Regions from separate parts of the Priestia veravalensis genome, predicted to be linked through region 2. Evidence: predicted binding sites of a transcription regulator. Region 2 holds the regulator's gene; each other region holds the start of a gene.
The links. The regulator LexA, encoded in region 2, represses DNA repair genes until DNA is damaged. The targets are predictions, from matches to a motif close to CGAACATATGTTCG.
Positions count from the first base shown of each region.

Region 1 (3,275 bases), on a different contig from region 2:
TCCATTTTTACGAAGTGGAGATATGAGTGATGTTACAAATGTACAAATTACCTCGGATGGACAAATTAGTAAGCAAGCTAGCATTCGCAACCCAGAAGATATTAAAGCGCTTGCTGAAATACTAAAAACGTCGATGAAAAACGAAACATTTGAAGAAATGTACAGCGAGCGCGGACCATGGGCTTATATTGATTTCAATACGGGCCAAGGCAAAAATAAGCAACACGTAACCTGGGAAAAATCGTATGATGAAGTGAGCGATTGGCTAAAGAAAAAAGGCCTATATAACAAAGTGCGTGTATTACCAGAAGATATTGAAAAAATAGTTGTGCTAAAAAATCCACATCAGCATGAAATAGACTTTTATGCAGACGAAGAATTTCCTTCATTAGTAGAATCTGAGAAAACGATTGAAGTGAAGAATAACGATCAAAAAGAAGAAATTTTAGAAACCGTATCTTGGGCAAGCAACGGAGCTTATTTAGTCGGTATCTATTATAAAGAAGATCCTAGTACTCCTGAAATCCAGGAATTTACTGAGGAGACAGTTCCAGACTTTATTAAAGAAAAATTACTAAAATAAAGGGAGAAGAAATATGAGTGCTAGCAATATTGAACCATATTTGCGACAGGTGCTAGCTTATTTGCAAAAGCGAGGTGTCAGCAAGCAAGATGCTGAAGATATCACGCAAGATGTAGCGATGAAATACTTAGAAAATCAATATAAAGTTGAACAGGGGAAAGAAAGAGCTTGGTTGTTTCGAGTTGCTTTAAATAAGCGCTGTGATTTAATCAGAAAAAATTCCGTTCATACTCGCTATGTGCTAACACAGGGACCAACAGAGCTAAAAAATGCACCGATGGATTTTGTATTATCCAAAGAGCAATTTGAGCAATATGTAAAAGCTTTAAATAAATTAAAGCCTCAATATAAAAACCTATTGATCTTAAAATATGAGTATGGTTTAAAATATGAAGAGCTTTCTGAACAATTTAACATGAAAGTCACGACTATTAAGTCTGCACTTTATCGAGCACGAAAGCTATTCATGAAGCATTATGCATATCAGCTTATGTGAAAGAAGCCAATCTTCTACTTAGAGGATTGGCTTTTTTCATTCTTTACTACGCATTTTTCGCTTTTTATAGGCTAAGCTTCCAACACTGATGGCAATAAACAAAATAGTGAATTGAGAAATGGTTTCAAATGAAGCGGCATCATCAACTTTAAACCCCCATAAAAAAAACGCAAACGTCCAAACCAATCCAAATGAAAATGTTGTTGTTATATAATTAAGGTGAGGCATTTTCGTTGTTCCTAAAAATAATGGCATAACGTGTCGCATTCCCGGCAAGAAGAAGCTGAGCATAATGCCGAAGGAACCGTATGAGGTAATGAGGTTTTCAATTTCATATCGCTTTTTTTGAAAGCGTGATTGAGAGAGAGCTTTTATTGTTTGCTTGCGAAACCATCTAGCAAATAAGAATTTAACATATAAGCTAAGCATCATGGCACTGTAAGTCAAGAGAAAAGCAATAAGAGGGTGAAAAGTAGAAAGAGTGGCATGGTTACCTGCAAGCATAATAAAGAGAGGATCTGGAATAGGTGTGAAATTAGCACCAATGATGATTAATAAAAAGAAATATCCATATCCAAACTGTTGAATTACTGTGATAATCTGATCCACCACGGCGTTTCCCCCATTTTTGTCAAAGTTATTATAGTATACGAATGCTTCAAAGGGATGTTCATCAAACAATCCGCCCGTTTTTTACTCTTTGTCCATCATATTACAAACCGCTATAGAATTATTCACATTAATTGTTTTTTGGTTTAAAATAAGAACATATATTCTGTTGGTTCGGATAGAAAGAAGGTGAGTGTGTTGAAAGGCATGTATCCAAAAAAGGGAAGAGTCATATTGCATATTGATGTTAATGCTTTTTATGCATCGGTGGAAGAAGCGCGTAATCCGGCACTGAAAGGAAAACCTATGGCCATTGCGGGTAACCCAAAAGAGCGTAGAGGGATTGTGGTAACGTGCAACTATGCGGCTCGCAATAAAGGAATATATGCACCGATGCCATTATGGGAAGCTAAAAAAATTTTTCCTCAGCTAATTGTGTTAAAACCAGATTTTACTCTTTATCGCAAAGTATCAGCGCAAATGTTTTCTTATTTATCAACGATCTCTTCTATTCTTGAGCCTGCTTCTATTGACGAAGGATATCTAGATATAACGGATTGCTTTCATCAAGGTACGCCACTCGAGATTGCACAGCGAATACAGAACGATCTTTTGAATGAGTTACAAATACCGGTCTCAATCGGCATTGCACCAAATAAGTTTTTAGCTAAAACGGCAAGCAACATGAAAAAACCGCTTGGAATTACAATTTTAAGAAAGCGCGATATTCATCAGAAACTTTGGCCACACCCAGTGGTTTATATGCATGGTATAGGTAATAAAACCGCTGAGAAGTTGAATGCCGTTCATATCCATACGATTGAAGAGCTAGCGCACGCAGATGATCATAAGCTAAAGGCCACAGTTGGAGTAAGAGGAGTAGAAATGAAGCAAAGAGCTAATGGGATTGACGATCGACCTGTAAATCCAAATCGCAGGTCGGAATTTAAGTCGATTGGACATTCAAAAACATTAGCGAAAAATATGACGGATGATCGGGAGATGGTACCGATTTTAAATGATCTCGCTGAGTCTGTTAGTAAGCGAATGCATGCCAAAAAAGTAGTCAGCAAAACGATTCAGTTAACCATTCGCTATAGTAATTTCAAAACAATTACAAGAACCCAAACCATTGATCAGTGGACCAATCAGTCAAAAGTGTTGCTTCATTGGGTAAACAAGTTGCTTCAAAAGCATTGGAACGGTGAACCAGTTCGCTTGTTAGGGGTAGCAGCTCTACAAGTAGAACGAATGAACGATCGAAATCAAGAGCAGCTTAGTTTATTTACATATGAACGGCACGTAAAAGATGAACCGCTCTATAAAGCAGTTCAGCAGCTTCAAAGTAAATATGGTGATGAAATTATACGAAAGGGGTTAAAAAAATAATAGAAGAGAGTATAGAACGACATGTTTCAATCCACTCTAAAAGGGTAATATATCCATAGAGCGTGCAAGAGCTTTTTTGCATGAGCAAGGACTTTACAATTACGTATATGAGGTGATTTTGATGTCAGTTTTATTTACTTCAAAAGCAACAGCAGTAGGTGGGCGTGAAGGGCACGTCAAATCAGATGATGGCCTAAT
Region 1 covers NZ_KQ758705.1:7,813-11,087, reverse strand. Annotated here, with positions in the region: gene AS180_RS19135 (DUF6449 domain-containing protein) at 1-583, shown strand, start outside; gene AS180_RS19130 (RNA polymerase sigma factor) at 597-1,079, shown strand; gene AS180_RS19125 (DedA family protein) at 1,116-1,691, opposite strand; gene AS180_RS19120 (DNA polymerase IV) at 1,878-3,077, shown strand; gene AS180_RS19115 (organic hydroperoxide resistance protein) at 3,196-3,275, shown strand, end outside.
Region 1: the regulator LexA is predicted to act here: its motif matches at 1,843-1,856, upstream of AS180_RS19120 (DNA polymerase IV).

Region 2 (3,275 bases):
GCTGTTCAGTTGTCCAGTTCGAAATAAGGTGCCACTGCTAATAGGCTGTTCATTGTTGACGGTTACGTAACTTAGTACGTACATCCGTTCATCAATAAAATAAGGCAGGCTTCCAAAATGTTTGCTGTGCTGTGTTTCTTGCTCAATGTAAGGTTTTAGAAACGGTGTTAAGTTTGAAAAAATATAATCTTGTACTTTATCATAGGTTTTATTTTTGTATGTAATGGTCGCTCCGTGCTCTTCAGCTAATTTAGGCTCTAATACGCGAAAATGATTCATAAACTCAATGACGTCATCGTACGAATAATGGTTTCCCTTTACTTCGATACGAATCGTCATTACACCGATTTCAAATGGGCATAAAAAAATATCAATAGACAAAACTTCACTTAGAATTGTTGACGCTTTTGTTTCAAATGTAATTTCTTGATTCACCTTTTTTGAAAATCGAATGAGCCCTGTTTCTTTTGGTGATTGAGGAAAGAGAATACATTCGATATAAGGAAGAAAGTATTGATCAAGGCTAGCGTGGGAAACAAAATAGTCTTTGCTATAAAATTTCTTTTCTAAATCTGTATTCTCTAGAGAAAAAAAGTCAAATTCATGCTCATAAAGAGCTGAAACTAAATCTTTTTTCTCTTTTCGGTTAAAAGAAAAAGGAAACAAGAACATGTTTATTGCACGATTCGGTGTAATATCTTGAAAAGGAGAGTTCATTGCTTGCCACTTATCCACTGAGAAATTCCCTCCCTTATGCTTTTCATTATTGCTCTTTAAGTAATATACCTATATTTGACCAAAAAAAAACATAAAAAACCAGCTGGGTTGCAGCTGGTTTTTCTTAATGAATGGAGCGATATACTCCAATGACTTTTCCTAAAATAGTTACATGACGTAAGATAATAGGTGCCATTGTGGAGTTTTCTGGCTGTAAGCGAACGAAATTATCTTCTTTAAAGAAACGTTTGACAGTTGCTTCGTTGTCTTCCGTCATTGCTACAACAATATCGCCGTTATTAGCTGTTTGCTGTTGGCGAACAATGACCATATCTCCATCTAGTATACCGGCTTCAATCATACTTTCTCCCATAATTTCTAACATAAATACTTGCTCATCTGGAGAGGCGTACTTGTCAGGTAACGGAAAGTATTCTTCTACATTTTCAATTGCAGTAATTGGAAAGCCTGCCGTAACTTTACCGATAACAGGAACATTTATAACTGCACTTTGTGGAATGCTTACATCGGCCTCTGCTTGAAGAACTTCAATTGCTCTTGGTTTTGTGGGGTCTCTACGAATTAGACCTTTACTTTCTAAACGAGCTAAGTGCCCGTGAACTGTTGAACTAGATGCTAAACCAACTGCTTCACCAATTTCGCGAACAGATGGGGGATATCCTTTTAATTTCACTTCATGCTTAATGAAATCTAGTATTTCTTGTTGACGTTTTGATAGCTTCATACATTTCACCTCATTTTTAGCTATTCTTTGCTATAAATTATATCATGGCTATATATAATATACAAACATAAGTTCGAAAAAACCCATTGACAGAAACGGATGTTCGCAATAAAATGAGAACATACATTCTGAGGGGGATTTGAAATGAGACCATTAATAGAATCTATTAAACATTATACTACCTTTTTTGTGGTTATCGCCGCACTTACATATGTCTTGACGTTGCTATTAGGAGCAGATAGAGTGGAGTTAGAAAAATATACAACTGTTACTATTGCAAAGGGTGACACTATTTGGGAATTATCCCAAGAATATAGTAAGCATCATAATTTATCACCAAATGAATTTGTAGAATGGGTCCAAAATATGAATGAGCTAACTGTTCCATCTACACAGTCGCTTTCTCCGGGAGATCAGTTATATATTCCGGTATTGAAATCTGATTTAGCAAGTGATCATCAGATTGCTTTTGATAAGTGAACTAGAGCTACGAGTCCTCTACTGAACGATGGTAGGGGTTTTAGTGTTTGGAAATGAAGAAAGGGAGCTAGAAAGATGAAAGCAGTTATCTATTGTCGAGTAAGTACGGATAAAGAAGCCCAAGAGACATCGTTAAAGAGGCAGGAAGAAGAGTTAATGCAACTTGCTACGATGCATAATTTTACAGTTTGTGAAGTTATTTCTGAAAAAGCGAGCGGCTATGAAGTTGACCGAGAAGGAATATTAGAAGTCTTAGAATTATTAAAAGCAGAAGACGTTTCTACCCTGCTTATTCAGGATGAAACACGACTGGGGCGTGGAAATGCAAGGATTGCTTTACTGCACGCGTTAAATAAAGAGAAAGTAGCAATTTACACGATTAGTCATCAGGGACAGCTACAGCTATCAGAAGCTGATTCCATGTTGTTAAACATCATTAGCTTGGTGGAAGAACATCAAAGAAAATTACATAATGCAAAAATTAAACGAGGTATGAAAAGAGCAGTTGCCAATGGGTATCACCCGGAGCATAATTTGAAAAACCAGCATGTAAACTCAGGTAGAGAACGAAAGGAAGTTCCCATAGAAGAAATTGTACAACTACGTAATAATGGCTTAACATTTGCAGAAATTGCTGTCACGCTAAAAGGCTTTGGTTATAAGGTATCAAAAGCAACTGTACACCGTCGCTATCAGGAGTACTGCGACGACCAAGGCGAGCTTCTTGCTAAAAAACAAGAGATTTAGTAAGATGTGTAGTATTGTATTATGGTTTAAACTGTATTAAAAAGCGAGGAGTTCTGACAAAATGTTGTCTAAAGATAAAATGGCACGAATCAATCAACTATCTAAAAAATCAAAGGCGGAAGGTTTAACAGAAGCTGAAGCACAAGAACAGCAAGAGCTTCGTAAAGAATATTTACAAACGTTCCGTCAATCAATGACAAATCATCTTCATACGATTAAAGTTGTTGATGAAAAAGGGAATGACGTAACCCCTAAAAAACTGAAAGATAGCAAAAAGAAGCGTCTACACTAAGGCGATGGTTTGCTGTGGTGCAAAAACTAGGGAAATGAGTTTCTCTAGTTTTTTTGTATATTTTTGCGTTTGGAAACGAAAAATGTAAAAGTACGAAAAAAAACGAATCAAATATTGTACAAAATCGTTAATCATTAGTATGATTACATATATACATAGTTTTGAAAGGAATGAAGAGTTATGACACAACGTATTGAAGATCTTTCAATTGCAACAATTCGTACTTTATCAATTGATGCTATTGAAAAAGCAAATTCAGGTCACCCAGGTATGCCAATGGGAGCAGCTCCAATG
Region 2 covers NZ_KQ758632.1:14,287-17,561, forward strand. Annotated here, with positions in the region: gene AS180_RS04670 (magnesium transporter CorA family protein) at 1-735, opposite strand, end outside; gene lexA (transcriptional repressor LexA) at 842-1,462, opposite strand; gene yneA (cell division suppressor protein YneA) at 1,607-1,942, shown strand; gene AS180_RS04685 (YneB family resolvase-like protein) at 2,018-2,689, shown strand; gene AS180_RS04690 (DUF896 domain-containing protein) at 2,751-2,981, shown strand; gene tkt (transketolase) at 3,162-3,275, shown strand, end outside.

Region 3 (3,275 bases), on a different contig from region 2:
GAATCGTATGGACAAGCATATTTAGCAGAAAAGCTAGATATGAAAGAGCAAATTGAATCTCGCGTTTTACGTTTCTTTGGAATTGGAGAGTCTCAGTTAGAAACAGATATTGAGGATTTATTAGATGCACAAACAAACCCAACCATTGCGCCGTTAGCTGCTGATGGAGAAGTAACGCTTCGCTTAACGGCTAAGCATGGAGATGTGGTTGAGGCTCATCGAATGCTTGATGAAGTAGAAAAGCAGATTATGAGCCGTGTAGGAGAGTTTTTCTACGGATACGATATGACATCTCTACAGGCTGAACTCATTGCTACAATGCGAGAGCAAGAAGTGACCGTTGCTTCAGCTGAAAGTTTAACTGGCGGATTGTTTAGTGGGACGCTAACGAGCATTCCTGGAGCTGGAGATGTTGTAAAAGGTAGCATTGTTGCTTATCACACTGAGGTAAAGCACAATGTGCTACATGTAGCAAAAGAAACCCTAGAGCAAGACGGGGCAGTTAGCGAGAGATGCGCAGAAGAAATGGCTGTTGGTGTGAAAAAGCTGACAGGCTCTGATGTTGGTATTAGCTTTACAGGCGTCGCTGGTCCGTCTAAGCAAGAAGGTAAAGAAGTTGGTACAGTTTACATTGGTATAGCTTTTAAAAATGAAAAAACACGCGTGTATTCGCTAAAGCTTACAGGCAGTCGTGATGGTATCCGTAAACGCACTGTGAATTATGGAATTTATTATCTTTTACAACTATTGAAACAGTAATATATTGAAGCGGTGTGAGGCTGGGACATAAGTAATTCAGCCAATGATAAACCTGAACGATTGAGAGTTTCTCACTTTTAATCGTTCAGGTTTTTTGTTGATTGTGAAAACAATGTTGGAAACAGGGTGGAATGGAGCGTAGGGCACTCGACTCCTGCGGGAAAGAGAGGGAAAACTGAGATCCCGCAGCGCAGCGAGGAAGCTCAGGTTCCTCCCCGCGGAAAGCGAGTGGCCGTAGCGCAATGGAACGAACGTGTTGAGACAAACCAAAAAGATTGGAACAGCTATTGTTCGTCTCTTAGAAGCAATCTTTTGTTATGTCCCAAACTCTTTTCCTTCATAAAATAGTTATTTTTTTAAAATATGGTCTTGGCTGTTAAAATAAAAAAATCGAACGTTTATTCGCTTTTTTGCTTGTCAAATGACTCAAAAGCGAGTATAGTTATGTATAGAAAGTTAATTAAAACGTCATTGCTACTACAATGTAGTAATCTTAAATTATAAAACAAAGCAAGCAAGTATAGAGGAGGAAATCGAGTGAACGATCGTCAAGCAGCCCTTGATATGGCTCTAAAACAAATTGAAAAGCAATTCGGTAAAGGTTCAATTATGAAATTAGGAGAACAAACGGAACGTAAAATTTCAACTGTGTCTAGTGGTTCTCTAGCGTTAGATGTTGCGCTTGGTGTAGGTGGGTATCCACGCGGACGTATTATTGAAGTTTATGGTCCAGAAAGCTCTGGTAAAACAACAGTTGCGCTTCATGCAATTGCAGAAGTACAGCAGCAGGGTGGACAAGCAGCGTTTATCGATGCTGAGCATGCGTTAGACCCGGTGTATGCACAAAAGTTGGGTGTCGATATTGACGAGCTTCTTTTATCACAGCCTGATACAGGTGAACAAGCACTTGAAATTGCTGAAGCGTTAGTTCGTAGTGGAGCAGTTGACATTCTGGTTATTGACTCTGTTGCAGCCCTTGTGCCTAAGGCTGAAATTGAAGGTGAAATGGGAGATTCTCACGTTGGTTTACAAGCTCGTTTAATGTCTCAAGCACTTCGTAAGCTATCAGGTGCTATTAATAAGTCGAAAACAATTGCTGTTTTCATTAACCAAATTCGTGAAAAAGTTGGCGTTATGTTTGGTAACCCTGAAACAACGCCAGGTGGACGTGCGCTTAAGTTCTATTCTTCAGTGCGCCTTGAAGTTCGTCGTGCTGAGCAGTTGAAGCAAGGTAACGATATTGTAGGAAACAAGACAAGAATTAAAGTTGTCAAAAACAAAGTAGCACCACCATTCCGCGCAGCTGAAGTGGATATTATGTACGGAGAAGGAATCTCAAAAGAAGGAGAAATTTTAGATATTGCTTCTGATTTAGATATCGTACAAAAAAGTGGAGCTTGGTATTCTTATAACGAAGAACGTTTAGGTCAAGGCCGTGAGAATGCGAAGCAGTTCCTAAAAGAAAATGTTGATATTCGTCAAGAAATTGCTGGCCAAGTTCGTGAATATCATGGATTAGACGAAGCGGCAGAGCAAATGCCTGAAGACGATGCTCAAGATGAATTGAAAATTTAATAACACTTCTTTTGCTTAAAAAAGACTCTTTTTTAAAAAAGGGTCTTTTTTTTGAAAAAAATGTTAATCATAGTGATAGCAGGGGCAAGGATTTTCGTGACATAGCATTTTCATAGGCTTGACAATAAAAATGGACAGACTTACAATTAAGATGTATATTTTCCCTTTTTAAAACATTTTAGCGTTTAAAAGCCTTTGTGTGTATATTGAAAGGTGAAGGCGATATACATGCCGACATGAAATTAAAAACTTACAAGTTTATAGCAAGGGGAGGTGAAATGATGGATATAATTACAATCATCTTCGCTTTGCTTGGCCTAATCGTCGGTGCAGTTGTTGGCTTTTTTGTTTGTAAATCGATTGCTGAAGCTAAGGTTGCGGGAGCAAAGTCAAACGCAGAACAAATTATCGATGATGCAACCCGTGAGGCGGAAGCTTTGAAAAAGGAAGCTTTATTAGAAGCGAAAGATGAAATCCATCAGCTTCGTACAGAGGCAGAACTAGATATTCGTGATCGTCGAGCAGAACTTCAAAAACAAGAAAATCGATTAATGCAAAAAGAGGAAAATCTTGATCGAAAAGACGAGTCACTTGATAAACGTGAAGCGGCACTTGAAAAGAAAGATAATTCTCTTACTGTTAAACAACAGCATATTGAAGAGATGGAAAGCAAAGTTGAAGAATTAGTCAAGGCTGGTCAAGCGGAATTAGAACGCATTTCAGGCTTAACGAGAGACGATGCACGAGCGATTATTTTAGATCGTGTTGAAAATGAACTTTCCCATGATGTTGCGATGATGGTGAAAGAAACAGAAAATCGTGCCAAAGAAGAAGCCGATAAAAAGGCTAAAGAAATTCTTTCGCTTGCGATTCAACGTTGTGCAGCGGATCACGTAGCTGAAACAACGGTTTCAGTTGTTAACTTACCAAACGATGAGATG
Region 3 covers NZ_KQ758627.1:67,690-70,964, reverse strand. Annotated here, with positions in the region: gene AS180_RS00400 (competence/damage-inducible protein A) at 1-759, shown strand, start outside; gene AS180_RS22030 (hypothetical protein) at 886-1,107, shown strand; gene recA (recombinase RecA) at 1,297-2,334, shown strand; gene rny (ribonuclease Y) at 2,616-3,275, shown strand, end outside.
Region 3: the regulator LexA is predicted to act here: its motif matches at 1,151-1,164, upstream of recA (recombinase RecA).